DNA from 3 places in the Citrobacter sp. RHB25-C09 genome. Region 1 is predicted to be linked to each of the others. Evidence: predicted binding sites of a transcription regulator. Region 1 holds the regulator's gene; each other region holds the start of a gene.

Region 1 (10,649 bases):
TTACCGGTTCAACTGCCGTCGGTAAAACGTTGATGCGTAACGCCGCCGAAACCATGAAAAAAGTGTCGATGGAGTTGGGCGGCAACGCGCCTTTCATCGTCTTCGACGATGCCGATATCGACGCTGCCGTGAAAGGGGCGATTGCCAACAAATTCCGTAATGCCGGGCAGGTTTGCGTTAGCGTGAACCGCTTTTTTATCCATGAAAAAGTTTACGACGAATTCACTCGCAAACTGGCCGATGCGGTTCAGGCCTTGAAAGTGGGCAACGGTCTGGATGATGGCGTGGTTGTGGGGCCGCTGATCGAACCGTCTGCGGTTAATAAGGTCCGCGAACATGTTGAAGATGCCGTGGCGAAGGGCGCCAGTGTCCTCGCGGGTGGTAAGGCGCATGCGCTGGGGGGGAACTTCTGGCAGCCTACGGTGTTGGGCGAATGCCGTGACGATATGCAGCTTGCCAGAGAAGAGACATTTGGTCCGGTTGCCGCCTGCTTCCGCTTCAGCACCGAAGATGAGGTAATTGCGCGCGCAAACAACACGCCGTTTGGTCTGGCGGCCTACTTTTATACGCAAAATTTGCAGCGTGTGTTCCGCGTTTCTCAGGCCATTGAAAGTGGCATGATTGGTATTAACGAATGTGCGGTATCCACCGAACTGGGACCGTTTGGCGGAGTGAAAGAGTCTGGGTTGGGGCGTGAAGGATCGGTGCTGGGGTTAGATGAGTTTCTTGAAGTCAAAACTCTGCATTTGGGTGGTTTGTAGTCAGAGTCGCGGTAGGAAGGTAGCGATAGATGAATATCTATACATTTGATTTTGATGAGATTGAAGACCAAAGCGATTTTTATCGTGAATTTACCCAGATGTTCGGTCTGGCCAGAGAAAAAGTCAGCGATCTCGACTCTCTCTGGGACGTCATCACAGGGGAAGCCTTACCGTTACCGCTGGAGATAGAGTTTGTTCATCTGCCTGAAAAACTACGCAGACGCTACGGCGCGCTGATTTTATTGTTCGATGAAGCAGAAGAAGAGCTGGAAGGGCAACTGCGTTTTAACGTCCGCCATTGAGGCATAAAAAAGCCCCCGACAGTCGGGGGCAACATCGTCGGGCTAGACGACGAGGGTTTATTTGTACAGTTCGGCAGTAGCATGCCAGGTGTCACCGCTACGTGCTTCGGTGATCTGATACGCTGAAGCCCCTTTTTCTTCGGCTTTTTTGTTCAGCATTTCATGCATATCCATTGGGCTTGAGCCAATTGCGCTAACGGTAACAGAACCGATAGCTTCACGATTTTGCGCTTGTTCAGCGTTGATAGAATCAGCGGCGAAAGCGCCGAAAGAAAGAACAGACAGAACGCTTAAAGCGGCTACAGTTGTTTTGATTTTCATGATAAGTACCTCGTCGAATTTTTTTCTGGGGGCCTTCGTTTCGTGACCCTCATCACAAAATTAAGTATACACTAGTAACGCGATAAATTAATACCGTGCTAAGTATTTTTTGCGTGAATGCGTGAAAAGCGCACTTACTGTTAAATCAGCAGCACGGCAATTAACGGAGTCAGAGATCTCAGATGGGGCTATCCCGCCACATGTCGCGGCGGGAAGAGGGGAATCAAAGTTCTTGTTCGAACAGTTCGAGAATGGCTTCGTAGAGATCTTTGACTGAAAATCCATTGGCCGGGGTCGTGAAGATAGTGTCATCCCCGGCGATGGTGCCGAGAATGCCTTCCGCTTTACCCAGAGAGTCCAGCAGGCGCGCAATCAGTTGGGCAGCACCTGGGCTGGTGTGGATCACCACGACGGCGTCGTTGTAGTCGATATCCAGAACCAAATTCTTCAGCGGGCTGGAGGTGGTCGGCACACCCAGTTCAGCCGGGAGGCAATAAACCATCTCCATTTTGGCGTTGCGGGTGCGGACTGCACCAAATTTAGTCAGCATGCGGGAGACTTTGGACTGATTAATGTTGTCAAAGCCCTGATCCTGTAACGCGAGAACAATCTCACCCTGCGAACTGAATTTTTCTTCTTTAAGTAGCGCTTTGAACGCCTTTACTAATTCTTCTTGCTTAGCCGAGCTTCGCATAAGTCACCCATAGTATGAGGATGGAAACAACATTATTATGCACACATATGAATTTTTATGCAAATAGTCTGCCTGGTTGAAGGCTGAAATAATGTTATGAAAGAGCGGGATTTTATCAAATTTCGTTATCAAGAAACATGCCTATGTCACGGCGCGCAAATAAGCTTAAAAGTAAATTAATTGTTATCAAATTGATGTTGTTTTGGGCAGGCAGTAGGGTATATTGTCACCACCTGTTGGAAAGTTGTTCTGCTGCATAGCGCTCCCCGAATTACGCAAATTAAGTGCATTAACGCTAAATTCGAGGGACTACACAGATTTGAATACGGATTATTGTATTCATCGAATTTGTGGATTAAGGTCGCCGCGCGGAGCAACAAATACATAGTTTATCAATATAATAAGGAGTTTAGGATGAAAGTCGCAGTCCTCGGCGCAGCTGGTGGTATTGGCCAGGCGCTAGCATTACTGTTAAAAACCCAACTGCCTTCAGGTTCAGAACTCTCCCTGTATGACATCGCTCCAGTGACTCCCGGTGTGGCCGTTGACTTGAGCCATATCCCTACTGCTGTGAAAATCAAAGGTTTCTCCGGTGAAGATGCCACTCCGGCACTGGAAGGTGCTGATGTGGTGCTGATCTCCGCAGGCGTTGCGCGTAAGCCGGGTATGGACCGTTCAGACCTGTTTAACGTTAACGCGGGTATCGTGAAAAACCTGGTGCAGCAGATCGCGACCACCTGTCCGAAAGCGTGCATTGGTATCATCACCAACCCGGTAAACACCACCGTTGCAATCGCCGCAGAAGTACTGAAAAAAGCGGGTGTTTACGACAAGAATAAGCTGTTTGGCGTGACTACGCTGGACATCATCCGTTCCAACACCTTTGTTGCAGAACTGAAAGGCAAACTGCCTGGCGAGGTTGAAGTTCCTGTGATTGGCGGACACTCCGGCGTGACGATTCTGCCGCTGCTGTCGCAGATCCCGGGCGTGAGCTTCAGCGAGCAGGAAGTGGCCGATCTGACTAAGCGCATCCAGAACGCGGGTACCGAAGTGGTTGAAGCCAAAGCCGGTGGCGGATCGGCAACCCTGTCTATGGGTCAGGCTGCTGCCCGTTTCGGTCTGTCCTTGGTTCGCGCAATGCAGGGCGAAAAAGGCGTGGTTGAATGTGCCTATGTAGAAGGCGACGGCCAGTACGCGCGCTTCTTCTCTCAGCCGCTGCTGCTGGGTAAAAACGGCGTGGAAGAGCGCCAGTCCATCGGCAAACTGAGCGCATTCGAGCAGAACGCGCTGGAAGGCATGCTGGATACCCTGAAGAAAGATATCCAGTTGGGCGAAGAGTTCGTGAATAAGTAATAGATTCATTGAGCAATAAAAAACCGGAGAGCATTTGAATTGCCTCCGGTTTTTTTATGCGTACTACCCGGCCTCTAATTGGTTGCCGGGTACTCCTGAATGGTCACCTGAAGCGTCAACTGTTTATCATCCCGCATCACGACCACCGGGATCACCGAACCTGGACGAATCTCCGCAACCTGATCCATTGTCTCCAGCGCTGAAACTGCGAGCTTGTTGTTAACCGAGATAATCAGATCGTTGGTCTGAATTCCCGCGCTCGCCGCCGGACCGTCTGGCGCGACTTCGTTGACGACGATCCCCTGGATCTGATCCATTCCGCTACCCTGTGCATGTAACGGGGCGATCTCACGTCCGCCAATGCCAATATAGCCACGAATAACGCGGCCGTCGCGAATCAGCTTATCCATAATTTTGGTGGCTAACTGGAACGGAATGGCAAAACCGATCCCTTCCGGCGTTTCGCCGTCATTGCTTTTATCGAACGACAGGGTATTGATACCCATCAGCTCTCCCAGCGAGTTAACCAGCGCACCGCCGGAGTTCCCGTGGTTGATAGAAGCGTCCGTTTGCAGGAAGTTTTGTCGTCCGCTCGGGTTCAGGCCAATACGACCAGTAGCGCTAATAATTCCCTGGGTGATGGTTTGCCCAAGGTTATAGGGGTTACCGATGGCCAGCACCACATCGCCGATGTGCGGAGATCGCTTGGTATTAATGGGGATCGTGGGCAGACCACCGGTCGCATTGACCTTCAACACGGCAAGATCCGTCAAGGTGTCAGACCCGACCAGCAGGGCTTCAAAGACTCGCCCGTCCTGCAATGCCACGATGATTTGATCGGCATCGTTGATCACGTGCTTGTTGGTAATGATATAGCCGCGCTGATCCATGATCACGCCGGACCCCAGCGTTCTGATTTCCAGCTGGTTATGCGCGGTACTGTTCATACTGCGGTTATACACGTTGACGACGGCAGGCGCAGCGCGGCGCACCGCTGAGTTATAGCTAATGGGCGTCTCGTCGGCACTGTCAAATTGTGGGGCTGAAAGGGGGTTGATATTGCGTAACGAAGGCATGGCGGCCAACAGAATGGCGCCGACAATCAAACCAATTGCAACCGAACGTAAGAGCTTCACAAACATGATGGAGGCGTCATTAATAAAGGAAACGGCAGCAGCATACCACGAGTTAACCGGACATCACACGCGAGGCTGATGTCCGGATTTCAGGAATTAGCGCAAGAGCAAATAAATGCGCTCGTTTCCACGAACGACCTGAAGCGCAATGATGGACGGTTTGGCTTCCAGAACCTTGCGCATTTCAGCGATGGAGTTCACGCGGTCACGGTTGACACCGATAATCACGTCATCCTTCTGTAACCCGGCCTGGGCGGCGGGACTGCTCTTTTCTACGCTGTCGATTTTGATGCCTTTGCTGCCGTCTTTAAGCTGGCTGTCACTCAACGTGGCACCTTGTAACGCCGGGGCAATCATCTCCGCGCTGGCGGAAGAGGAAGTGCTGGTATCCAGCGTAACCTCGACTTCGAGCGGCTGACCGTTACGCAACAGGCCCAGTTTCACTTTCGTGCCCGGTTCGGTGGTGGCAATGCGCGAACGTAGCTCCGCAAAGCTGTTCAGCGGCTTACCGTTCAGGCTGGTGATGACATCACCGGATTTCACGCCCGCTTTGGCAGATCCGGAGTTAGGCATCACTTCGCTGACAAATGCGCCACGCTGAACATCAAGCTTGAACGCTTTGGCGATGTCAGCCGTCATTTCCGTGCCTTTAATACCTAACAGACCGCGTTTAATCTCGCCAAATTGAATCAACTGCTGCGCCAGAATCCGCGCCATATTGCTGGGAATCGCAAAACCAATCCCGATACTGCCGCCGCCTGGCGCAAGGATCGCGGTGTTAATACCGATCAGTTCCCCGTTCAGATTCAGCAGCGCGCCGCCGGAGTTACCTCGGTTTATTGAGGCGTCGGTCTGGATAAAGTTTTCCAGACCCTCGAGGTTCAGCCCGCTGCGTCCCAGCGCCGAGATAATCCCGGAGGTGGCGGTTTGCCCCAGACCAAACGGGTTACCTACCGCTACGGCAAAATCACCTACCCGCAGTTTATCTGAGTCGGCGATGGCGATTTGCGTCAGCTTGCTGGCATTTTGAATTTGTAACAGGGCGATATCGCTTTGATCGTCACTGCCAATCAGTTTGGCGTCAAATTCGCGTCCATCGTTCAGTTGCACACTGATCTTCTGCGCCTGACTGATTACATGATTATTGGTCAGGACATAGCCTTTAGTGGCATCAATAATGACGCCGGAACCGAGGCCTTCGAAAGGTTGCGTTGACTGATCCGGCAGTTCGTCGCCGAAGAACTTTTTAAACTCTTCCGGGACCTTCTGGCTCTGGGTCGCAGTACCTTCCACTTTCACGCTCACCACCGCCGGAAGAACTTTTTCAAGCATTGGGGCGAGGCTGGGAAGTGCCGGTTGGCCTGGAGCCTGGCCGGGGATCGACGCGGTAGCGGGAAACGGCGCCGAGAGAGTTAACCCGACACTTAACGCTAATGCACTCAACAGCTGGGTTTGTTTTTTCATGGATCCTGCTCTCGTACCTTGAGTGAAAGGAAAGACGATTCAAAACAGCTTGATGTTATTGAATTTTCAGTCTGCTAACAATGAGGATAATGATTAAATGATAGTCGGGACGAGAGAGAAGAGGTGGGCGCAATCGCTGCGCCCGATAAAAATCTTTACATTGTGCGATTAGTCGCGCTTTGCGCCACTACGCAGCAGGCCGGAAGCCCCTTCGGAATAGTCGCGCGGCATTTGTACCGGCGCCTGATCGTTGCTGGCTTCAGACTCCGCCAGACGGTTACGGAACGGGTTCGATTCTGCTGACAGTTCCGGCAGCAGACTGCTGGAGCTTTTTGCCATGTGCTGATACAGCTGGCGGTAATCATGCGCCATGGTATCCAGCAGCTCGGCGCTGCGGGCAAAGTGACTCACCAGCTCTTCACGGTACTCTTCCAGTTCCGCTTTATTCTTTTCCAGTTCGTACTGCAACGCCTGTTGCTGACGTAACTTGCGATTGCCAAAACGCATGGCTACGGCACCGATAATGATGCCAACAACTAAACCAATGAGCGCATATTCCCAGGTCATGAACATCTCCCGTTGTCTTGTATTTCCGTAGGGTATTGGCTTTAGGCTCCATGCCCGCGCCTGTTACTGCCACTATAACCGCTAATCCCACAGAAGTGGAATCCTGTATCTATATCGCGTAGTGTAGAACGGCCTTTTTTTCGTCAACCCTGCACGACGGCGCACCGAATATCAAGGAATTACAATAATATCATGCAAAGCATTTCCCCAACATCGCGTTACCGTAAAGCGCTAGAAGACGGTACTCATCAACCTGACAATGTCCAAAAAGAAGCGGTTGCCCGCCTGGAAGCGATTTACGCGGCATTGGCGGTGAAAAAAATGGCTGCGCCAGAGGCGAAAGGATTGCTGGCCCGCGTTGGCAAGCTACTGGGGAAAAAAGAAGAAACAGAAAATGCCCCGGTGCGCGGCCTATATATGTGGGGCGGCGTTGGACGTGGTAAAACCTGGCTGATGGATCTCTTCTACCATAGCCTTCCGGGGGAACGAAAACAGCGCCTCCACTTTCACCGTTTTATGTTGCGGGTCCACGAAGAGTTGACGGCGCTGCAAGGGCAGACCGATCCGCTGGAGACGCTGGCTGACCGGTTCAAGGCTGAAACCGATGTGCTGTGCTTTGATGAGTTTTTCGTGTCCGACATTACCGACGCGATGCTGCTCGGCGGTTTAATGAAGGCGCTGTTCGCGCGCGGAATTACATTGGTCGCCACGTCTAACATTCCCCCCGATGAGCTGTACCGCAACGGGCTACAACGGGCGCGTTTTCTTCCCGCCATCGATGCCATTAGACAGCATTGTGACATCATGAATGTGGATGCCGGCGTGGATTATCGTCTGCGTACCTTGACCCAGGCCCACCTGTGGCTTTCTCCGTTGAATGATGAGACGCAGCAGCAGATGGACGCACTCTGGCTGGCGTTGGCAGGCGTTACGCGCCAGCATGCGCCGGTGCTGGAGATCAATCACCGACCGTTGCCGACGCTGGGCGTTGAAAACCAGACGCTGGCCGTTTCGTTCACCACGCTCTGCGTCGACGCGCGTAGCCAGCACGACTATATTGCGCTGTCGCGTTTGTTTCACACCGTCATGTTGTTTGACGTGCCGGTGATGACCCCCCTTATGGAAAGTGAAGCGCGTCGTTTTATTGCGCTGGTGGATGAGTTCTACGAACGCCATGTCAAACTGGCGGTCAGCGCGGCGGTGCCTCTCTATGAGATTTACCAGGGGGAGCGTCTGAAGTTCGAGTTCCAGCGATGCCTGTCGCGTTTGCAGGAGATGCAGAGCGAGGAATATCTGAAGCGTGAACATATGCCGTAATTACCCTGTTCAAATCACATTTAGGGGTCGATCTTTGACCTCAACTTCTCTATAATCTTGCGACCCCACGTTACGAGAAGGTTTTTTTCCCGAAACTTTCTATGTGTCGGCATTAGCTATTCGAAGGGGTAGGTTTGCCGTACTTTGTCGTGTGAACCTCAACTGACTAAACGTTTGGGTGTTCACCAACGTGTAACTTATTTATTGGGTAAGCTTTTAATGAAAACTTTTACAGCTAAACCAGAAACCGTAAAACGCGACTGGTATGTTGTTGACGCGACCGGTAAAACTCTGGGCCGTCTGGCTACTGAACTGGCTTCTCGCCTGCGCGGTAAGCATAAAGCGGAATACACTCCGCACGTAGATACCGGTGATTACATCATCGTTCTGAACGCTGACAAAGTTGCTGTAACTGGCAACAAGCGTACTGACAAAGTGTACTATCACCACACCGGTCACATCGGTGGTATCAAAGAAGCGACCTTTGAAGAGATGATTGCTCGCCGTCCTGAGCGTGTGATTGAAATCGCGGTTAAAGGCATGCTGCCAAAAGGCCCGCTGGGTCGTGCTATGTTCCGTAAACTGAAAGTTTACGCAGGCAACGAGCACAACCACGCGGCACAGCAACCGCAAGTTCTTGACATCTAATCGGGATTATAGGCAATGGCTGAAAATCAATACTACGGCACTGGTCGCCGCAAAAGTTCCGCAGCTCGCGTGTTCATCAAACCGGGCAACGGCAAAATCGTTATCAACCAACGTTCTCTGGAACAGTACTTCGGTCGTGAAACTGCCCGCATGGTAGTTCGTCAGCCGCTGGAACTGGTCGACATGGTTGAGAAACTGGATCTGTACATCACTGTTAAAGGTGGTGGTATCTCTGGTCAGGCTGGTGCGATCCGTCACGGTATCACCCGCGCTCTGATGGAGTACGATGAGTCTCTGCGTTCTGAACTGCGTAAAGCTGGCTTCGTTACTCGTGACGCTCGTCAGGTTGAACGTAAGAAAGTCGGTCTGCGTAAAGCACGTCGTCGTCCGCAGTTCTCCAAACGTTAATGGTTGTCTGCCTCTGGCAGATTGCTACAGACGTAAAAACCCGCTTCGGCGGGTTTTTTTATGGCTGGATTTGGCGTAATACGCTGACTGGCGTCTCTTTTTCCCCTTTTCCAGAATCGACTCACCACAAAGGTCACAAAATCTGGTAAACTATCATCCAATTTTCTGCCCAAATATCGGGTATTGCTCATTTTTTGTTTGCTTTTTGAACGATGATGACTATTCCGAAGTGGGTGACTTCACTTCTGACTGGCCATGCGATGGCCGGTAGCAGTAAAAATTCTGAATATACCTGGAGGTTTTCATGGCTGTCGCTGCCAACAAACGTTCGGTAATGACGCTGTTTTCTGGTCCTACTGACATCTATAGCCATCAGGTCCGCATTGTGCTGGCTGAGAAAGGTGTAAGTTTTGAGATCGAGCATGTGGAAAAGGACAATCCGCCGCAGGATCTGATTGACCTCAACCCGAATCAGAGCGTCCCGACACTGGTAGATCGTGAGCTGACCCTTTGGGAATCTCGCATCATTATGGAATATCTGGATGAGCGTTTCCCTCATCCGCCGCTGATGCCGGTTTACCCGGTTGCGCGTGGTGAAAGCCGCCTGTACATGCACCGTATCGAAAAAGACTGGTATACGCTGATGAACGTCATCGTGAACGGGTCTGCGTCAGAAGCTGACGTTGCGCGTAAACAGCTGCGAGAAGAATTGCAGGCGATTGCGCCGGTATTCGGTCAGAAACCGTACTTCCTGAGCGATGAGTTCAGCCTGGTCGATTGCTACCTGGCGCCGCTGCTGTGGCGTTTGCCGCAGCTGGGTATTGAGTTCAGCGGGGCGGGTGCGAAAGAGCTGAAAGGCTACATGACCCGCGTCTTCGAGCGTGATTCATTCCTGGCTTCATTAACTGAAGCCGAACGTGAAATGCGTCTCGGCCGGGGTTAATGCCTATGGATATGTCACAACTGACACCACGTCGTCCGTATCTGTTGCGCGCTTTCTATGAGTGGTTGCTCGACAACCAGCTCACGCCGCACCTGGTGGTGGATGTGACGTTGCCAGGCGTGCATGTTCCAATGGAATATGCGCGTGACGGGCAAATAGTCCTGAACATCGCGCCGCGTGCGGTGGGGAATCTCGAACTGGCTAACGACGAAGTGCGTTTTAATGCGCGCTTCGGCGGTGTACCTCGCCAGGTTTCCGTCCCGCTCGCCGCCGTGCTGGCGATTTACGCACGTGAAAACGGCGCCGGTACGATGTTTGAACCGGAAGCTGCGTATGATGAAGACGTTGCCAGTCTGAATGACGACGACGTAGCGTCTGGTGTTGAAAGCGAAACGGTCATGTCGGTTATAGACGGCGATAAGCCGGATCATGACGACGACAATACGCCAGATGATGATCCGCCTCCGCGTGGCGGTCGTCCTGCGCTTCGTGTTGTAAAATAATTTTAGCTACTTAAAAAACCAGCCAGTTATATTCACCTGGCTGGTTTTTTTATTGCTGAGAATGGCTACAAAATAACATTATGCAATCAATTATTAATATGTTTTACTTTTGACATTATCATAAACAAAAGGTTTTTTTTGTTATTTAATGGTTTTGGTGAATATTATTGATCGACAATTCATTTGATTTTTTGTTTTTTATATTTCTGACGTATGTTATAAGCCAATCTTA
Region 2 (10,649 bases), 1.1 Mb from region 1:
AGCACCAGATTGAGTTCATCGCGGTTGAGGTCGTTTATGGAAATGATGTGTTTTTGATATAGCGGGTTAGCCATGTTTATCTCCTGACGCCTGGGCAAAAAAAAGCCCCTCAATTGAGGGGCTGGGAATAGGTGAGCAACGGAAAGAAAAACGGCAGGCCAGCGTCTGTTTTCAGACGCGGTAAGACAGAATGTCGTACACACTGGACCATACTTCCTCCCGGCAAATTGTCCGCGATTATACTCAGGTCCGTTTGCGGATCAAGCAAAAAATGACGATTTTATTCAACGCAAACGGTTTTAATGAATATTAATTCATTCTTAGTAAGTAATTAATCCTTTTGTGGACCAGGCCGGTTCGCTGTATCACCCTTGGTGCGACCCAGACGATATTGCTACCTGCTACCACACCAAGAATCTCAGGCATCGCGTGATAGTCCAGAATTCTGGCGACTGCGCTGCCGTATCCAGCCACGGTATGGATAAGGATAAACTCGCTGTTATGCTCCACGCTTACCACCATTTCCGCCACCGAACGGGCGGCATCCGGCGCGGGATGTAAATGCGGATTCACGGAATAAATCTTTTGTCCTTTCGAATTACGAATTTTTATGACGCCAAGCAGCTTCAGCAGTCGTGACACCGACGACTGGCTAATACTGACAAAACCATGATCTTGCATATCCCGGCGTATCTCTTCCTGAGAGAGGTAACTTTTTCCGCTAATCAGGCGCTGACAAACCGCCAGTTGCTGCTGCTCTTTGGCGGAGTAATCATCATAATCCTTCATAAATGCACCTTACTTTATTATTCGCCAACGCCAACATGGTACAGCCGTTCAGAGCCTCCATACCGCCGTAAAATGCCGACAATAAACATGCGCTGACGCAAAACTTCGCAAGATAGAGATGGTACGCCAGCAAATTTTCTCGTATAACAAATAAAAATGAAACGCTGTTTTGAATGTGAGGTATGAGATGATCGTTGGCAATATTCACCATCTACAATCCTGGCTTCCTGAAGAGCTGCGCCAGGCCATTGAGTTCATAAAAGCAAACGTCACCGAAGCAACGGAAAAAGGGAAACATGACATTGACGGCAGCCGTCTGTTTTACCTGATTTCCGAAGACATGACCGAGCCACACGAGAAGCGCCGTGCGGAGTATCACGCGCGTTATCTTGATATCCAGATTGTCCTGAAGGGTCAGGAAGGAATGACCTTCAGCGTACTGCCTGCGGGTACGCCGGAAACGGACTGGCTGGCGGATAAAGACATCGCATTTTTACCGGAAGGTGAACAAGAGAAAACCGTCATTCTGAATGACGGTGATTTCGTCGTCTTTTATCCGGGTGAAGTCCACAAGCCGCTTTGCGCGGTCGGCGCACCGGCAACGGTACGTAAAGCCGTGGTGAAACTGCTGGTGGAGTAAGGCTTTTTCTGCCGGAGGGTACCCGGCCTACTGAACATGTAGGCCGGATAAGACGCTGCGCGTCGCCATCCGGCAAAACGCCCCATCACTGAGCTAACGTCGCCACCATCACCGCTTTAATGGTGTGCATCCGGTTCTCGGCCTGGTCGAACACGATGCTGGCCGCCGATTCAAAGACCTCATCGGTCACTTCCATTCCGCCGTGCAGGCCATATTCCGCCGCCATCTTTTTACCAAGTGTCGTCTGGTCATCATGGAACGCGGGCAGGCAGTGCAGAAACTTCACCTGCGGGTTACCAGTCAGCGTCATCATCTGGCTGTTTACCTGATAATCGCGCAGCAGGGCGATCCGTTCCGCCCATTTTTCTTTTGGCTCACCCATCGACACCCAGACATCGGTATAGATAAAGTCCGCGCCCTTAACGCCGGCGGCGATATCTTCCGTTAACGTAATCGCCCCCCCGTTTTTCTTCGCCATTGCGCTACATTCCGCCACCAGCGCGGCTTCTGGCCAGCAGGCTTTAGGGGCTACCAGGCGCAGGTCCAGACCGGTCAGCGCCGCGGCTTCCAGCATCGAGTTGCCCATGTTGTTACGCGCATCGCCGGTGTAAACCAGCGTCATTTCGTTGAACGCTTTGCCCGGTAAATGCTCCTGCATCGTTAGCAGATCCGCCAGCAGTTGGGTCGGGTGGAACTCGTCGGTTAAGCCGTTCCATACCGGAACGCCGGAATATTCAGCCAGCGTTTCCACAATCTCCTGGCCATAGCCGCGATACTGAATGCCGTCATACATACGGCCCAGCACGCGGGCCGTGTCTTTAATTGATTCTTTATGCCCAATCTGGCTACCGCTGGATCCGAGATAGGTAACGCGAGCACCCTGGTCGTAAGCGGCAACTTCGAAAGAGCATCGTGTACGGGTCGAGTCTTTTTCGAAGATGAGCGCGATGTTTTTACCAGTAAGTTTTTGTTCTTCTTTGCCGTTTTTTTTATCGGCTTTCAGTTTGGCGGCGAGTTGCACCAGCGCGGTGAGTTCAGCAGAGGTGAAATCGAGTAACTTCAAAAAATGCTTCTGATAAAAACCTGACATAGTTCCCTCCTGAGGCATAAGCCACTTATTGAATTAAAATTCAATTTATATGGATGGTTATGCATTTGCAACCCCGTTTAACAAATCTTTTCTGGAAAGGTGGAGGCAATGACGGTGGTATGTGACAATAAGAGTATCGGCAGGACATTATGAGGAACGAGCCATGGCAAACCCGGAACTACTGGAAGAGCAGCGTGAAGAGACGCGCCTGATTATTGAAGAATTACTGGATGATGGCAGCGACCCGGACGCGCTGTATACCATCGAGCACCATCTTTCCGCAGACGATTTCGAAACCCTGGAAAAAGCCGCGGTAGAAGCTTTCAAGCTCGGCTATGAAGTCACCGAGCCGGAAGAGCTGGAAGTGGAAGAAGGTGACACGGTGATTTGCTGTGACATCCTTAGCGAATGCGCGCTGAATGCTGAACTGATCGACGCTCAGGTTGAACAACTGATGAACCTGGCAGAGAAGTATGAGGTCGAATACGACGGCTGGGGCACCTACTTTGAAGATCCGAACGGCGAAGAAGGTGAAGACGGCGAAGATGAAGACTACATCGACGACGAAGACGACGGCGTGCGTCACTAAGGACTTCAAATACTGAAAGTGCGGCGGCACTCGCTGCCGTACTGTTTCAACAGGTTACTCATGGACTACCCGCAAATACTCTCTCCGGTTCTCTCATTTCTGCACTGTCCGACGCCGCAAGCGTGGATTGACCAGGCGCGGCTGCCGCAGCATCTTCCTCTCTTACTCACCGACCATCTCATCTGCGAACTGAAAGCGGCGCAAACCGCGATGCTGCTGGTGCGTAAATATGTGGCGGATAAACCGGGGGCGGATGCACTGTTGAGCTGGCTACAGCCCTATGAAGCTTTTGCTTTCCGGGAAGGGCCCGAGCCAGACTTTATGGCATTACAGAAGCAGATTAGTAAAAGCGTCATGCCTGAAACGGACGATCCGTGGGGGCGGAGGCTCATCGACAGTATGGTGCTTTTGATTAAAGAAGAACTGCATCATTTCTGGCAGGTGCGTGAAGCCATGCAGGCACGCAATATTCCCTATGTGAAGATCACCGCCAGCCGCTATGCCAAAGGGATGCTAAAAGGTGTGCGCACGCACGAGCCGTTGACCTTAATCGACAAGCTCATCTGCGGAGCCTACATTGAAGCGCGTTCCTGCGAACGCTTTGCGGCTTTAGCGCCGTACCTCGACGATGAATTACAAAAATTCTATCTCTCTTTGCTGCGTTCTGAAGCGCGTCATTACCAGGATTACCTCGCGCTGGCGCAGGCGGTATCACGAGACGATATTGCGCCTCGTATTCGCTATTTCGGCGAAGTGGAAGCCGCATTAATAACATCGCCAGACGCGGAATTCCGTTTTCACAGCGGCGTTCCTGTGGCCTCTTAATTCCGGTAGTTCTGCTAAATGTGCAGTGACAAAGCGCGCAACGGGGTGAAAAATATCCCTTTTTTATCCTCTGCACCTTTTGATGTCGCAGGTAAGGAATCTTGATGAACTGGACACACGTCATTCTCGCAGGCTACGTTGGCGCGGTTATCGCTGCTGTCGTTGGCCTGTTTCGTAAAAAAGGTTGGCTCGGCAAAGTCTCCGGCGTAGTGGTGATGCTGGTAGCGATCGCCGTGTGGAACGTTTTTGATGTGCATTACCTGATCCCAAGGGAAAAGGCGGCCTCCGGTCAAAGCGAAGAGCAACAGTTCAGTGACGCAATGTCTTCACTGCCGACGATGCAGGTATTGAAGGAGCAAGAGCCCGCGCTGTGGACGCAGATCCGCGATCAGACAATCCAGATGCGTAAAGAAGGGAAGACGGAGCAGCAGCTCATTGATGCCGTGCAGCCGCAGATCCTCCAGGTTCAGATGGCGCGCCTGCAAAATGCGCCGGATGAAAACGTCATCGACTATATGAAAATCAATCTCGAACAAATTGCAGCGGTGCAGAAAAAAGGCAACGAGGAGTGTTTCCGTTTTCTTTTTCCGGCGGTAAAAGGCGGAATAAACCCGATGCGTCTTATCCCGAAGGAGATTATCAATCGTCGAATGGACAGTGATGTTGCGATGATGCGAGCGGCGTACGGAACAGGCCGGCACGCGGTAACGGATGCGGAAAAACAGCAGGCATTGCAGGATCTACGCAGCGTGGTTCCAGCACTGGCGCAACGCTACGGTCAGAATTTGCAAATTATGGCCGAACCGCAGAAAGGGATAGGCAAAGAGAAAGTGGCTTGCGATCTGATTCAGGACATGTGGAAGGATGTTTTGAAATTACCAGCAGCCAATGCTGCTGGCGTAATTCGACTTTCCGTCTCGCCAGAAATGCAATAACGAGGTTTACAGGGGTTTGAGCATCCGCACTTCGCAGTCGACGTGCCCGGTGCAGCCTAACGGCTCGCTGATATGCTCAAATCCTAAATGTTCGTACAGACCAATCGCCTCGCGGAGAAACGCAGTTGTTTCCAGATAGCAGCGTTTAAATCCCAGCTCGCGGGCGTGATCCAACGCCATCAGCGCCAGCTTCTTCGCCAGCCCCTGGCCGCGTATGGTCGGCAAAAAGTACATTTTTTGCAGTTCACAAATATCCGGTTCGCTACAGGATAACGGGGCAATGCCGCCGCCGCCCACGACTGCGCCATTGTGCTCCACGACCCAATAGGCGTGACCGGGCTGAGAGTAAAGCTGATACAGTTCGTCCAGATTCGGATCGGCAACGGTATAGCCTTTATCTGCGGTGAGACCATATTCGGCGGAAACCTGACGAATAACCGCGGCGATAGCCTGGTTATCGTTAATCGTCAGACGACGTAACGTGAGAGACGCGACTACATTCATTTCACTACCCGGTTAATAACACTCATAATTTGCACTAATAGCACCCTCTGCCAGGCGATGCAAGTGCCTTATAACGCGGACGACTGATGTTAATTTAAACAGTAATCAGGTAATATTAATTACGCAGGTAATACGCTTGCCTGCTAATAATTAGGATTTTTAAGGATAAAACACTCAGGGATTTATTATGCAGGAAAATCTTATAAAAGGGACGCCTCCGTCTCATGCCTTTGAATTTCGTGGCGATGGCGGGAGTTATTTTCTTATTTGCCTTGTCAATTCATTACTGGTTCTGGTGACGCTCGGAATATATTTACCGTGGGCATTAATGAAGTGCCGCCGCTACATTTATTCCAACATGACATTAAACGGACAGCCGTTTGCCTGGAAGGTGACCGGCGGCGATGTTTTTTTTAGTTGGTTTATGCTGCTCGCTATTTATATTATAAGTATCGTTTTGATTAGTATGGATTATCCAATAGCAGGCGCATTAGTGATCGGCTTGTTGCTCCTCGCCATTCCGGTGCTGATCGTGAAAAGCCTCCAGTTCCAGGCACTGATGACGTCGCTCAATAATGTGCGCTTCGGCTTCCACTGCTCTTTGCTGAAGGCGTACTGGACTGTCTTTTTCCTGCCGATGTTGATGCTACTGGCGTGGGCGGTCGTGTTTGCCATTCTGCTACAGATCTGCCCGGTGGAAAGCGTTGGGGAGATCGTATTCACTGTGATTTTACTGGGCCTGTTTAGCATTTTTGGGCTTGGTACCGTGAGTGGCGTGACCTACAGTCGGCTGATGACCCTTGTCGGCCAGGGCGGGAATTATGGTATCCACCGTTTTACGGTTCAGGTTAACGTCTGGCACTGTATTAAGTCGGCGATGTTAGCGCTGGCGGCACTGGCACCTTTTCTCCTGGTCGTGGGGTTAATTGCAGCTGCATTAATTCAGTCGATAGCGGAACTTGACGTATCGGGTATGTCGGAAAGCGAGATTGAAGCGTTGATTATAATTGAATATCAGCGCCAGTACTGGATGTGCCAGATTATTTATTATCTGGGTATTGGGGTAACCGTCAGTTATATGATCGTGGCGTTCCGCAATCATTTCCTCAATAACCTGCAGTTAGCGAATGGTCAAATTCGTTTTCGTTCAACGCTGACGTTTCACGGCATGGTTTATCGCATGGGCGGTCTGTATGTCCTTTCGGCGATCACGGCCGGTCTGGCGTATCCGCTGCTAAGAATGTGGCTGATTGCCTGGCTGGCGAAAAATACTTACGTGGTGGGCGATCTGGATGCGCTGGAATTGACGGACAGTGATGAACGCGTTGACGGTGGTGTGGTATCTCGTCTGTCTCGCGGCATCATGCCAACGTTCTATTTTATGTAATAAAAAAGCCGGATGCGGCATTGCCTTATCCGGCCTGGAAACTCCCGTAGGCCGGATAAGACGCAGCGCGTCACCATCCGGCATTCCGTCAGCGGCACTCCGCTTACAGCGCGGCGATAACCGCCTGCTGTTCAATCAGCTTCGCTTTCGCTTCGGCATAACCTTCCAGCTTCTCGCGCTCTTTGGCGATCACCGCTTCAGGTGCGCGCTCCACAAAGCCTTCGTTGGAAAGTTTGCTTTCAATGCGGCCAATTTCAGCTTCGACTTTCGCCACTTCTTTCGCCAGACGTGCCAGCTCGGCCTCTTTGTCGATCAGACCCGCCATCGGGATCAGCAGTTCAGCGCCGTCGATAATCTTGGTCACGGAAACCGGACCTTTGTCATCGGCAGGCAGCACGGTGATGCTTTCCAGACGAGCCAGGTTCAACAGGAAGCTACGGTTGTCGTTAACACGACGCATCGCGTCAGCGCTGCAACCACGCAGCAGCAACTCCAGCGGTTTGCCCGGTGCGATGTTCATTTCCGCACGAATGTTACGCACGGCAACGATCGCCTGCTTCAGCCATTCGGTATCGGCCAGCGCCGCTTCGTCTACCTGTGCCGCGTTATACTCCGGGAACGGCTGCAGCATGATGGTGTCTGCGCTAATGCCGCAAATCAACTTCACGCGCTGCCAGATGGTTTCCGTAATAAATGGAATAATCGGGTGCGCCAGGCGCAGCAGACCTTCCAGCACTGTAACCAGCGTATGGCGGGTGCCGCGCAGCTCGGCTTCAGAACCGCCGTTCATCACCGGCTTGGTCAGTTCCAGATACCAGTCACAGAACTGGTTCCAGGTGAACTCATACAGAATGCCTGCGGCGATATCGAAGCGGAAGTTATCCAGCGCTTCGCGGTACGCTTTAACGGTCTGGTTAAATTCCGCGAGGATCCAGCGATCCGCCAGCGACAGCGTCATTTCACCGCCGTTGAAGCCGCAATCCTGATCTTCGGTATTCATCAGCACAAAGCGGCTGGCGTTCCACAGCTTGTTACAGAAGTTACGGTAACCTTCCAGTCGCTTCATATCCCAGTTGATATCGCGACCGGTAGAGGCCAGTGCTGCCAGGGTGAAACGCAGGGCGTCGGTACCGTGCGGTTCGATGCCGTTCGGGAATTGCTTCTCGGTACGTTTGGCGATCTTCTCAGCCAGCTGCGGCTGCATCATATTGCCGGTACGTTTTTCCAGCAGTTCGGCCAGCGTAATACCGTCGACCATATCCAGCGGGTCAATCACGTTGCCCTTGGACTTGGACATCTTCTGGCCTTCGTCGTCACGAATCAGACCGGTCATGTAGACGGTATGGAACGGAACCTGCGGCTTGCCGTTTTCATCTTTGATGAAGTGCATGGTCATCATGATCATGCGGGCAATCCAGAAGAAGATAATGTCGAAACCGGAGACCATCACGCTGGTGGGATGGAACTGACGCAGGGCGTCGGTGTTTTCCGGCCAGCCGAGGGTAGAGAAGGTCCACAGCGCGGAGGAGAACCAGGTGTCGAGAACGTCTTCGTCCTGACGAAGCTGAACGTCGGCACCGAGGTTGTTTTCCTGACGCACTTCGTCTTCGGTACGGCCAACGTAGACGTTGCCCGCTTCGTCGTACCATGCCGGGATACGGTGTCCCCACCACAGCTGACGGGAGATACACCAGTCCTGAATATCACGCATCCAGGAGAAGTACATGTTTTCGTACTGCTTCGGCACGAACTGAATGCTGCCGTTTTCAACGGCTTCAACCGCCGGTTTTGCCAGCACGTCGGCACGGACGTACCACTGGTCGGTCAGCATCGGTTCGATAACCACGCCGCCACGGTCGCCGTAAGGCACGGTCAGGTCGTGCGGTTTAATCTCTTCCAGCAGGCCGAGTGCGTCAATTGCGGCAACCACGGCTTTACGCGCAGCAAAGCGCTCCAGCTTCTGGAATTCAGCCGGGATCTCACTGGAATAAACGTCAGTCTCTTCGCCTTTGGTGTCGTACACTTCCGCGCTTTCACGGATATCGCCATCAAAGGTCAGAATGTTGATCATCGGCAGGGCGTGACGACGACCCACTTCATAATCGTTGAAATCGTGCGCTGGCGTGATCTTCACGCAGCCGGTGCCTTTTTCCATGTCGGCGTGTTCGTCACCAACGATCGGGATGCGGCGGTCAACCAGCGGCAGCATGACGAATTTGCCGATCAGATCTTTATAACGCGGATCTTCCGGGTTCACGGCCACGCCCGTATCGCCCAGCAGGGTTTCCGGACGGGTGGTCGCAACGACCAGATAATCTTTACCGTCTGCGGTTTTCGCGCCGTCGGCCAGCGGATAGCGGATGTGCCACATCGAGCCTTTGGACTCGCGGTTTTCCACTTCCAGATCAGAGATCGCGGTGCGCAGTTTCGGGTCCCAGTTGACCAGGCGCTTGCCACGATAAATCAGATCTTCTTTATACAGGCGAACGAAGACTTCTTTCACGGCATTGGAAAGGCCTTCGTCCATGGTGAAGCGCTCGCGCTCCCAGTCCACAGAGTTGCCGAGACGGCGCATCTGACGGGTAATGGTGCCGCCAGATTCCGCTTTCCACTGCCAGATTTTGTCGATGAACGCTTCGCGGCCATAGTCGTGACGCGTTTTACCTTCTTCAGCGGCAATCTTACGCTCAACCACCATCTGGGTAGCGATACCCGCGTGGTCAGTACCGGCCTGCCACAGGGTGTTTTTGCCCTGCATGCGCTGGTAGCGGATCATGGTGTCCATGATGGTTTGCTGGAAAGCATGACCCATATGCAAACTGCCGGTGACGTTCGGCGGCGGGATCATGATGCAGAAGGACTCTTTGCTTTCGTCGCCGTTAGGCTTGAAATAGCCCTGCTTTTCCCAGTGCTCGTAAAGCGGCTGTTCGATATCTTGTGGGTTATATGTCTTTTCCATTATTTCCAGGTTGCCGTATTCAGGTTAAAACCCGCCACGCGGTAGGCCTTATAGCGTTCGCGTGCGGATTGTTTCAAAGAATCTTCGTGAGGAACGAAGTCTATCACTTCTGTGAAAGCGGTGGCAAAATCTGCAAAGTCGACGCGCAGACTAATGAGCAGATCGCGCGGGCTGCTGTTGCGTTTTTCCGGCCAGGCAATCTCCACTGGCGCACCGCCACGCGGACCTTCTCCCGCCAGATTATGCGGAACAAAGCTGTCCGCAGGTCTGGCCCACAGCGCTTCATCCAGGCGGATCGCCTGTTTTTCATCCTGACAAGCGATAAGTACGCGTTTGCCACTGCGCCAACGTTCTGCGGCAATTTCACACACCAGTTGTTCGACGGCGCTGAGACCGTCCACGGTGTTGTCATTGTCCAGAAGGTAGAACGTTGCATTCTTCATATATGGGGCTTCTTGTGGTGGATTTAAATATAAGGCCGGGTGACTCGGCCTTATTGCATGATGGCGACGCTCGCGCGTCTTATCAGGCCTACAGCGTGCGGCTTCGTAGGCCGGATAAACGTAGCGCCATCCGGCATTTACACATTACTCTTCGCCGTTAAAACCCGCTCGGTTGAGCAGGAATTGCGACAGCAACGCCACAGGACGACCGGTTGCGCCTTTGGCTTTACCGGAACGCCATGCGGTACCGGCGATGTCCAGGTGCGCCCAGTTGTACTTGCGGGTAAAGCGCGACAGGAAGCAGCCTGCGGTGATGGCACCACCAGGACGGCCGCCGATATTCGCCATATCCGCAAAGTTAGACTCCAGCTGTTCCTGATATTCATCGCCCAGCGGCAGACGCCATGCGCGATCGCCGGCCTGCTCAGAGGCACCGATCAGCTCGTGCGCCAGCGGGTTATGGTTCGACATCAGGCCGGTGATGTGAT
Region 3 (10,649 bases), 1.3 Mb from region 1:
ACATTGATGATTTCAACAAAGCGATTGATGATTTAAAATCCCTGGTAAGACAAATCAGCTATCACTTTATATTTAATAGTGATGTCAGAATAGAATTCATCAATGAAGTGAATGATTTTATGAATATTATTAAAAGTGAAATCAACCAACACTGCCTGTCATACAAAGGTGGCATAGCTCTTCTTCAGCAAGAAAGAGAAAATCTGGCAAAACAAAAATTCTCATTAGATTCAAACAATGCCAGGCTATTTGTCATCGCTGAAAAAATGAAAGAAAAAAATAGTTTTACTACCATAACCTTGAAGAGGGTGGGCTTTGTCAGTGGAAGTGTGCAGATTTATGCGGGGGGTTCCATTTGTGTAGGAAGTCTGGGACTCGCCTGCGCTGGCTTTGGCATACCGCTGATAGCGCATGGCGCAAATAATATGTATGAAAATGGCTACTATCTTTTATACCAGGAAGATGTTTCTGGATATACGAAAAATACCTATCGGAGCGTTGCCAGCAGTCTTGGTTACAGCAATAATAACGCTGACATTGTTTATAATGTCGTTGACCTGGGTCTGTCCGGTTTCGGGCTCGGACGACAGGTGCTAAAACCCGACGCGACAAAGCTATTTCGTTATATCAGCACAGATTATACTCGTGGGTGGAAATTAATGAGCATGCCAGAATTAATGCTGGAAGGTGCTGCGGATTACAGTACAACATCGAGTATCTATAAAATCATGGAGGATAAATAGCATGGACATCTACGATAGTTCTTTTGTATTTGAAGGTATATACTTCATTATTTCTCTGTTTTTTTGCTTTGCCATCATTTACAGAAGAGCGGCATTTAATAGCGAGAAATCCAGAGACGTTCTGTTTTTTTCTGTAATTCCATTAAAACTCACGCACCTCTTTATCTGGCGGTATGGAATTTCTGGCCTGTTCAAGCTACTTGGCTCAAAAACGCTGTTTATGTTTGATGAAACATTCATAAAAACAATGGCAATGGCCTTCTTTTTTATTACCTGCTTTCTGACATTCAATATGTACTGGAGAATTCATCGTCGCTTCCGTAATTGACATTTTGATATGTCCACCCTCGAACAACCAGCAGCAGTACGACAATAATCATCCCCTGCTGCTATCCCTCTTGCTCCAGGATTAGTATTTTATTGATGGCGATGAATAACGCCCGACAATATCTTTGCTCACCTTCACACAGGTCTGTGACAGGAGGTCCTCTATGATTTTTTGGCTCACATCAGAAGAGGAACCCTCCTTGCGGACAGGGTGAATTTCGATATTTTCCGGGTAGTACATTGACCATTCTCCAGTCGCTACATCGGTTAATACCACTCGGGTCAAATAGCGCAATGCGTAATCGCCAGCTGGAAGCTCGGTTTTATTCCATCGCGTCCATTGGAATGACTTTGACTCATTATCAAATTTGCCCAATTCTAGTGTGCTCCAATAGACAATTATTGCGCTTTGCCTTCCTTTCGCGGCAATATAACGTAAAGCCTGCATATAATTAACATCACTATCAGTATCATCTCCTTCTTTTTTACTTTTTAATTTCCGTTTACTTAATGGAACGCCAGAAAAAGTAGCAACCTTATAATACTTTTGCATTTCTTGTTGCATGCGTTCGTCCGGTGCAGTGGTCCCCGACTGTATGAGTATTATTGAAGAATTTACCGGGAGTTCAAATGCGTTTCTGGCATCTATCACAGCGGTCTGAATATCTTCTTCCGTAATATTATTGAGAGAGATCTCATCACCGAAGATGTCTTGATCCGTTAGTTGTAACGTTGACTGCTGAACCATAAGTGGATGCGATTTTTTTTGCGCATCAATCGAAGCTGTTTTTTTGACACAACCTGTTAATAAGAAAAGGCTAATGGTTAGAGCAAAAGATGTTAATATTCTATATTTCATTTATGATATCCATTTCATGAATTATATTTCAATGAATGATTGCAAGTGATTATTCTTTATATATCGCACTATTGTAGCATGCCGTAGTATTTCAAAGGCACTAAGAATGATAATTTCTCAGTGTTTTATTTAATTTTATGCAATCCATAAAAAAAGCGCCTTTCAGCGCTTTTTTATTATCCCCTTCTCGCCAGTGTCGCGCCATCTGCGAAGTAGGCTTTGATCCCCGCCAGTATCGACTCCGCAACTTCCTGCTGGAAGGTTGCCGTTTTGAGCTTACGCTCCTCTTCAATATTACTGATAAACGCAGTTTCGACGAGGATCGAGGGAATATCCGGCGCTTTCAGTACCGCAAACCCGGCCTGTTCAACCTGATTTTTATGCAGATTATTAATTCTGCCGAGCTTGTTCAGCACCGCTTTACCAAACTTCAGGCTGTCGGCGATGGTCAAAGATTGCACCATATCAAACATCGTATGGTCGACGTAGCGATCGCCGCTTTTACTCACGCCGCCAATCAAATCTGAGGCGTTCTGAGTCTGGGCCAGATATTTTGCCGCCGTACTGGTGGCCCCTTTGGTTGACAGCGCAAAAACAGATGAACCGCTGGGTTGCCGACTGGTAAAGGCGTCAGCGTGAATCGAAACAAAAAGGTCGGCGCGCTGCTTCTGCGCTTTTGCCACACGCACTTTCAGCGGAATGAAGATATCTTCGTTACGCGTCATGTAGACCTTCATGTTGCCTTCTTTCTCGATCAGCGCACGCAGTCGGCGAGCGATTTGCAACACGACATCTTTCTCACGCGTTTTGTACTTCCCTACCGCGCCGGAGTCTTCACCACCATGCCCCGGATCGAGCATGATGACAATAGGACGATCCCGCCCGGCTTTCCCCGGCTGAGGGCCGCTTTGCGCTGGCGGTACCTGTTTGTCGAGATCGCCTCGGTTGTAGTCCTCGAGCAGCGCTAACAGCGGATCCTGAACGTCCTGAGCATTGGCGGGATAGAGATCCATCACCAGGCGCTCTTTAAAGCCCGCCACCGGCGCCAATGCAAACAGCTGCGGCTTCACGTTTTGCTTAAGTTCAAACACCATGCGCACGGTTTGCGGATCAAACTGCCCCACCCGCGCCGACTTAATGAATGGATCGTCAGCGCGAATTTGCGCCGCCATGCCTTTCAGAACCGAATTGAGATTCACGCCTTCAATATCGACAACCACGCGTTCTGGATTACTCAGGGCAAACTGTTTGTACTTCAACTGTTGATTCGATTCCACCGTCACACGGGTGTAGCTGGATGCTGGCCATACGCGAACCGCGACGACCTGACTGGCAGCAGCCAGACCGACCTGACTGACGCTCAATAGCCACATGGCGCCCGCCCCTTGCAGTAGACGGCGGCGGCTGATTGGTGGATTGGATCCCGACATGCTTCTCCCGAGCAAAAGTAAATCTTAACGGTGATGAGATAGTAAACGTCCAAATTGACCGGAAACTTTAACGAATGACGCATATTCTGTCATCTATAAAAGGGTAAACATTCTTTGTGTATTCACGGTATTACTGAAAAGAAACATGCGTCAGGATAAAATTTATGCTTGCGCAGGGGGACAAAACAGAATAAAAATACAGTAATTTCGAATAATCATGCAATGAGGGTAAGCCGTGGTGAAGGAGCGTAGAACCGAACTGGTACAGGGATTCCGCCATTCTGTTCCCTATATCAATACCCATCGGGGAAAAACGTTTGTCATTATGCTTGGCGGCGAGGCCATTGAGCATGAAAATTTCTCCAGTATTGTCAATGACATCGGCCTTCTTCATAGCCTCGGTATTCGCCTGGTCGTGGTGTATGGCGCACGTCCCCAGATCGACGCCAATCTCGCCGTTCATCATCATGAACCGATGTATCATAAAAATACGCGGGTCACGGATGCTAAAACGCTGGAGCTGGTTAAGCAGGCGGCAGGTACACTGCAACTGGATATCACCGCGCGCCTGTCGATGAGTCTGAACAACACCCCTTTACAGGGTGCGCACATTAACGTCGTCAGCGGCAATTTTATTATTTCGCAGCCGCTGGGAGTTGATGATGGTGTTGATTACTGCCACAGCGGACGCATTCGTCGCATCGATGAAGAGGCGATCCACCGTCAATTAGACAGCGGCGCGATTGTCCTGATGGGCCCGGTTGCCGTTTCCGTCACTGGTGAAAGCTTTAATCTCACTTCTGAAGAGATTGCCACCCAACTTGCCATTAAGTTAAAAGCCGAGAAGATGATTGGTTTCTGCTCTTCCCAGGGGGTAATCGACGACGACGGCAATATTCTTTCTGAACTCTTCCCGAATGAAGCGCAGGCACGCGTTGAAGCGCAGGAAGCGCGCGGGGATTATAACTCGGGCACCGTGCGGTTCCTGCGTGGAGCCGTTAAGGCCTGTCGTAGTGGCGTTCGCCGTTGTCACCTGATCAGCTATCAGGAGGATGGGGCGCTATTGCAGGAACTGTTCTCTCGGGACGGTATCGGAACACAGATTGTTATGGAGAGTGCCGAGCAGATCCGTCGCGCCACCATTAACGACATTGGCGGGATCCTTGAGTTGATTCGCCCGCTTGAACAACAGGGCATTCTGGTACGTCGCTCGCGCGAACAACTGGAAATGGAAATCGATAAATTTACGATTATTCAGCGGGATAACATGACTATCGCCTGCGCCGCGCTGTATCCCTTCGCGGAAGAGAAAATTGGCGAAATGGCCTGCGTGGCGGTTCATCCGGACTATCGCAGTTCCGCCAGAGGGGAAGTCCTGCTGGATCGTATCGCCGCCCAGGCGAAACAAATCGGCCTGAGTAAGTTGTTTGTGTTGACGACTCGCAGCATTCACTGGTTCCAGGAACGCGGGTTTACGCCGGTGGATATCGACCTGCTGCCAAAGAGCAAAAAAGAGATGTACAACTACCAGCGGAAATCCAAAGTATTGATGGCGGATTTGGGATAATTGCTGTACCGGATGGCGCTTACGCTTATCCGGCCTGCGGGGTGATGTAGGCCTGATAAGATGCGCCTGCATCGCCATCAGGCAAATTGCTATCGCGTGCTGTCGAACAGTGCTGACAGCCCGCTGCGGCGTTCGGTGCGAGTGGCAATGGCATCATTCAAAATGCGCTCGTCCGCATACAGCGAAAGACGAGTACGCGCGCGAGTGACGGCGGTATAAACCAACTCTCGCGTTACGACGGGAGCACGCTGCGTCGGTAAAACCAACGCAGCATGATCAAACTCAGAGCCCTGAGATTTATGCACCGTCATCGCCCAGGTCGTTTCATGTTCGGGTAAACGACTGGGCTGAACTGACTTAATTGTGCCATCAGGCATCGCAAACCAGACCCGTAAACCCTGCTCGCGTTCAAGCGCAATGCCAATATCGCCATTAAACAGCCCAAGTGCACTGTCGTTACGGGCGATCATAACTGGCCTCCCCTCATACCAGCGGGAATGCGGGTGGCGATGGATCAGCCGTTTCTGCTGCATTGCCAGCTCAATGCGTTCATTCAGCCCGCCGACGCCAAATGGCCCTTCGCGCAGTGCACAAAGTAGCTGAAACTCATTGAAAGCCTGGATAATCGCCGATGGCTCCGCTCGCTCCTTAAGCAACTTCAGATAGTTAGCGTATCCTGCCAGCGCCTCATTGAGCATCGCGGTGTAGTCTTCTTCACGCTGTAACGTCCGTTTTTCGATATCACTAAAATTGTGCTGAAAAACGGCGTTGATCGCCGTTTTATCGCCACGATTAATGGCTGCCGCCAATTGTCCGATACCGGAGTCACTGCCAAAACGGTAGCTTTTTTGCAGCAAACACAGGCTGTCCCGCAGTGTGGCAGCATCGTTTCCGGTTCCGGCCGGAACCGGCATTCCCGTCAGACGGCTTAACTGCTGCGCCCGTTCAGGGGTATAGCCGGCGCTTACCCAGGCGCAAATATCACCCAGCACCGCCCCCGCCTCTACGGAAGCAAGCTGATCGCGATCGCCAAGAAAGATCACCCGCCCATGCGGCGGTAGCGCGTCGATCAGTCGCGACATCATCGGTAGGTCGATCATCGACGCTTCATCCACCACCAACACATCAAGATGCAGTGGGTTACCCGCGTGATGGCGTAAGCGTTGGCTACCCGGCTGGGCACCCAGTAGACGATGCAGGGTACTGGCATCATCCGGAATACGTTTCTTTTGCTCATCCGTCAGCGGCAACTGACGTAACGCTTTGCCCAAAGACTCGGTCAAACGCGCCGCCGCTTTACCCGTGGGCGCAGCCAACCTGATACGACAACGCGCACCGTCCGATAATTGAATCAGCGCAGCCAGCAACCTGGCAACGGTTGTCGTCTTGCCCGTCCCAGGACCACCGGAGATCACCGATACGCGGCGGGTGAGCGCCACCGCCGCCGCCACTTTTTGCCAGTTAATTTCATCCGACGTCGGAAACAGTTGCTCCAGCGTGCGAGTCAGTAAAGCTTCATCAACCTCAATAGCTTGATTAACCTCGCTAAAAAAGCAGGCAACGGTACGTTCGTTACACCACATTCGATTCAGGTAGAGTCGATCGTCATGCAGGATCATTGGCGAAGGGCGTTCTCCACGACTCACTGCGTCAGACGCCAGCAGACACGCCTCCCAGCTTGCGGGCTCGCCGATTTCGTTCAGGCAGGCGGCAAAAAAAGGCGGAACATCCGCGCTTATTGCCAGCCGTGATAGCGGCATACAGACGTGTCCTTCCCCCGCATCCCGGCTGAGTAACGCCGCCGCCAGCGCAACGGCAGGCTCATCTTTACCCGCCACCGCCAGGGCAAACTGTGCGTCCAGAGGGCGCAGTTGCTTCTGCTCTACGGCCGCAAGCAATTGCTTCTGTAACGTCATGGTGTCTCCTCCAGCGCAACGCCAGCAAACATCTCGTCCATCCGGGCAATCAGTTCGCCATCAGGGCGGGTTGTAAAAATTCCCTGCTGCGGATATTCGCTATCCACCCCGCGCAGGAACAGATAAATCACGCCGCCAAAATGGCGCGCATAATCATAATCCGCGATGCGATGGCGAAGGTAACGATGTAACGCCAGAGTGTAAAGCTGATACTGTAAATCGTAGCGATGTGACTGCATCGCCTGCGCCATCGCCTGCGGCGTGTAGGCCGCACTGTTTTCTCCCAGCCAGTTCGATTTGTAATCCAGCAGGTAATAGCGACCGTCGTGTCGAAACACCAGATCGATAAAGCCTTTCAGCATGCCGCGAACCTGCATAAACTCCAGCGGCGGGCAACCTGCCGAGAGCGGATCATACTGGCGAATCAGTGCATCAAGTTTCCCGGCAATGAGCGGCTCTGAGATGGGCAAATAAAACTCCATCTCTACCTGCTTATCGCGCGCAGAAAGATGGCTCAGCGCGATCCCACTTTCATTGAGCGGCGCATGTAGAATAGCCTCAATCCAACGGGTTAGCACCGGCTCCCAATATGCCTCATATCCACCCAACTCCAGTTTCTCTTGCACCCAGGCGGCATCCACCGGTTGGGTAAAATCGAGATCCTCAAACAGGCTATGTAAGAACGTCCCCGGTGATGCGCCGCGAGGAAATTGATGCGGCGTGAGCTCGGGTTCTGCCAGAACCTCACCCACGCCTGCGGCATCGATATCCAGACGGGGCATCAGGTCCTGCGCAATACTATGGCCGCGCTGCTGTAGCCCGGAATAACTGGTGACGCGCCAGTTATCACCCGGCACGCGCTGAATGCTACGCGCCCACAGCGACGCCACGATATCAACCGAAGCAGGCAGCGCCTCAGTATCGACTGTGTCCGGGGTGCGGCAAACAATGTCCTCGTTGCAGAGGGCGTCGATGGCAGCACGTAACCCGGCAGCATCCCTCGGCTCGCCTTTTTGCAGCAGGCGGCCAAGCGCACTCTGATGGACATCGGTATCGCCTTTTTTGTCGCTCCGACGTCGCACCAGAGGCGCAACGCCCAGGCTACAGTGCCAGACCGAGCGGGTCAGGGCGACGTAAAGCAAACGCAGATCTTCCGCAAGGCGCTCTGCTTCCGCCAGCGCCACGCTTTCATCGGCGTGGCTGAGATCCAGCACCGCTTCAAAGGAGCTGCGATCGTGATAAAACGCCTGATCCTGAACGCGAAAGTTGGTAATAAACGGGAGCCAGACCAGCGGGTATTCCAGCCCTTTTGACTTATGGATCGTGACGATCTGCACCAGATGCTTGTCGCTTTCCAGACGCATTTGCTGGCTCGAAGCATTACTGTCGGGTTCAAGAATATGCTGTGATAGCCAGCGCACCAGCGCATGTTCGCTTTCGAGTTGCGCTGCCGCCTCCTGCAACAGTTCGCTAATGTGCAGGATGTCCGTCAGACGGCGTTCGCCACCCGCTGTTGCCAGCAGGTTTTCAGCGATATGACGCGCCGACAGCAATGCACGCAGCATGGGCATTACGCCGCGCTTTTGCCAGATTTGCCGGTAGCCCGTAAACTCTTCGACCACCTCATCCCAGGCATTTTCGTTGCCATTCAGCGTTTCAATGTCGAGCGCATTCAGCCCCATCATCGAGGTTGCCAGCGCACTTCGTAACGTATTTTCCCGCTCAGGGTTCATCACCGCCTGTAAAATCCAGAGCATCTCCTGAGCTTCGAGCGTTTCAAATACGCTATCCCGGTTGGAAAGATAAACCGAAGGAATGGCTAACAGGGTAAGCGCATCACGCACCAGCGCCGCTTCCTGGCGGCTGCGCACCAGCACGCTGATGTCCGACGCGCTTACCGGACGTGATTTTTCACCACTGTAGAGTAAGGCTTCCCCGGTCTGCCCGGCTTTCAGCCAGTCGCGGATCTGAGCGGCACACACCTGTGCCATATAGCTCTGATACTCGCCGACGCCGCAGCTTTCCCCTTCCATTAGCCACATTGTCATCGCAGGCTGTCTTTGCCCCTGGTATTCAAAGCGCAATGACTGATTTTTGCCTGCAAATTTAACCGGCTGGAAAGGGATCTCACGAAACATGAAGGCATCGTCCATCTGGCTGAACAGCGTGTTGACGCTGTTGACCATGCCCGGCGCAGAACGCCAGTTCGTGTCGAGGGTATAGTGCGCAGTGACCTCGCTACGGGCCTTCATGTAGGTAAAAATATCCGCGCCGCGAAAGGCGTAGATGGCCTGCTTCGGATCGCCAATCAGCAGCAGCGCAGTTTCAGGCTGCTGCTGCCAGATGCGACGGAAAATTCGGTATTGTTGCGGATCGGTATCCTGGAATTCATCGATCATCGCCACCGGGAAACGGCTACGGATCGCTGCCGCCAACGCATCCCCGCTTTCGCTACGCAGTGCGGTATCCAACCGGCTAAGCATGTCGTCAAATCCAAGTTCGCCACGGCGGTGTTTTTCACGGGCAACCGCCTCGCGTATTTCCGTCAGCGCACGGGTGATCACCAAATCCCGGATGGTTAATGGCTCGGCCAGCAACTCATCAATGGCGACAAAAAGCGGATGCCGCGGCACAACGCCGTCTGGTTTTGTGCGTTCTTCAAGAAACCGCTGTGAAAATTTCTCCAGCGCCTCTGGTAACTGATAGCTTTGCGTCTCTTCCTGAGCCCAGGCGCTGATCTTCTCAATCCATTTGCCCTGGTTACCACGGTTAAATTTACGGCGGTCGATCCCAGACGCCTCCAGCAATCCATCCAGTTCAGCAACCGCGTCACACCACTGTTGTTTTAGCGTATTGATTCGCTTAACGATCGTTTCATGGCGAGAGGCCAGCGTCTCTTCTTGCGGCGGTGGCGCTTTGATCATTGGCGCTTCACCTTGCAGATAACGGTTGATATCTCCTAGCAGCGCCTGCGGACCTTTCCACGTTTCAAACACCACCTGGGCAATTTCACGCGGCAATGGATAGCAATGGCGACGCCAGAAATCCGCACAGGCCTGATAGCGAAGAAGGGATTCGTCCTCGATGAGTTGCTGCTCAAACAGCATACCGGACTCGAAAGCGTTCAGGCTTAACATACGCTGGCAAAAGCCATGAATGGTGAACACCGCCGCCTCATCCATCTGCCGTTCAGCCAGGAGTAGCCACTGCGCCGCCTGTTTTTTATCCGCAATCTCGTCCAGCAGGCTGGCATAAAGGGGGTTATCGGTGGATTCGCGCAAACATGCAATGCGCAGTTCATGAATATTGCTTCGAATGCGGCCACGTAACTCTTCGGTGGCGGCCTCGGTAAAGGTCACCACCAGAAGTTCTTCAACGGTTAACGGGCGGGGAAAGGCTGCTGAACCGCCAAGCCCGAGCAGCAGGCGCAAATAGAGCGCGGCAATCGTAAAGGTTTTACCCGTGCCAGCAGAGGCTTCAATCAGGCGCTCGCCCGTGAGGGGCAAGCGCAGAGGATTAAGAGGCTCAGCGACATCATTCATTCTTTTCACTCATCAGGGGCAATGTTTGCTGCAATGCGCTGACGTTCTCCCACACTTTCCAGCCCTGTGGGTGCGCATACTCCGCTTTCCCGTTCTGGCTACCGGAGACTTGCGACAGCATCGCCATGCCCTGCTGCTCGATCACCGCCTGATGGAAGAAATCGGCAAGTTTTTGCGGCGTCAGCAGTTTTATCTGTTCCACAATTTTACCACGTGAATCGAAGCGCATATTACCGCGATCAAAATCTTTGCTGAGCTTAGACGC

The links. The regulator ArgR, encoded in region 1, controls arginine synthesis, uptake and breakdown. The targets are predictions, from matches to a motif close to ANTGAATAAAAATACANT.
Region 2: the regulator ArgR is predicted to act here: its motif matches at 2,547-2,564, upstream of argF (ornithine carbamoyltransferase).
Region 3: the regulator ArgR is predicted to act here: its motif matches at 3,545-3,562, upstream of argA (amino-acid N-acetyltransferase).

Annotation. Positions count from the first base shown of each region.
Region 1 covers NZ_CP057483.1:471,898-482,546, forward strand. The annotation lists gene HVY19_RS02255 (NAD-dependent succinate-semialdehyde dehydrogenase) at 1-761, shown strand, start outside; gene HVY19_RS02260 (barstar family protein) at 791-1,063, shown strand; gene yhcN (peroxide/acid stress response protein YhcN) at 1,121-1,384, opposite strand; gene argR (transcriptional regulator ArgR) at 1,608-2,078, opposite strand; gene mdh (malate dehydrogenase) at 2,493-3,431, shown strand; gene degS (outer membrane-stress sensor serine endopeptidase DegS) at 3,506-4,573, opposite strand; gene degQ (serine endoprotease DegQ) at 4,664-6,031, opposite strand; gene zapG (Z-ring associated protein ZapG) at 6,200-6,598, opposite strand; gene zapE (cell division protein ZapE) at 6,791-7,915, shown strand; gene rplM (50S ribosomal protein L13) at 8,135-8,563, shown strand; gene rpsI (30S ribosomal protein S9) at 8,579-8,971, shown strand; gene sspA (stringent starvation protein SspA) at 9,276-9,914, shown strand; gene sspB (ClpXP protease specificity-enhancing factor) at 9,920-10,417, shown strand.
Region 2 covers NZ_CP057483.1:3,752,661-3,763,309, reverse strand. The annotation lists gene pyrB (aspartate carbamoyltransferase) at 1-74, opposite strand, end outside; gene pyrL (pyr operon leader peptide) at 110-211, opposite strand; gene HVY19_RS17765 (ArgR family transcriptional regulator) at 310-789, opposite strand; gene HVY19_RS17760 (YhcH/YjgK/YiaL family protein) at 977-1,429, shown strand; gene argF (ornithine carbamoyltransferase) at 1,515-2,519, opposite strand; gene rraB (ribonuclease E inhibitor RraB) at 2,683-3,108, shown strand; gene miaE (tRNA isopentenyl-2-thiomethyl-A-37 hydroxylase MiaE) at 3,121-3,933, shown strand; gene HVY19_RS17740 (topoisomerase II) at 4,038-4,868, shown strand; gene HVY19_RS17735 (GNAT family N-acetyltransferase) at 4,875-5,372, opposite strand; gene HVY19_RS17730 (DUF898 family protein) at 5,560-6,759, shown strand; gene HVY19_RS17725 (valine--tRNA ligase) at 6,863-9,718, opposite strand; gene holC (DNA polymerase III subunit chi) at 9,718-10,161, opposite strand; gene pepA (leucyl aminopeptidase) at 10,306-10,649, opposite strand, start outside.
Region 3 covers NZ_CP057483.1:3,558,352-3,569,000, forward strand. The annotation lists gene HVY19_RS16835 (DUF4225 domain-containing protein) at 1-743, shown strand, start outside; gene HVY19_RS16840 (hypothetical protein) at 745-1,071, shown strand; gene HVY19_RS16845 (hypothetical protein) at 1,153-1,929, opposite strand; gene amiC (N-acetylmuramoyl-L-alanine amidase AmiC) at 2,106-3,359, opposite strand; gene argA (amino-acid N-acetyltransferase) at 3,595-4,926, shown strand; gene recD (exodeoxyribonuclease V subunit alpha) at 5,016-6,842, opposite strand; gene recB (exodeoxyribonuclease V subunit beta) at 6,839-10,384, opposite strand; gene ptrA (pitrilysin) at 10,377-10,649, opposite strand, start outside.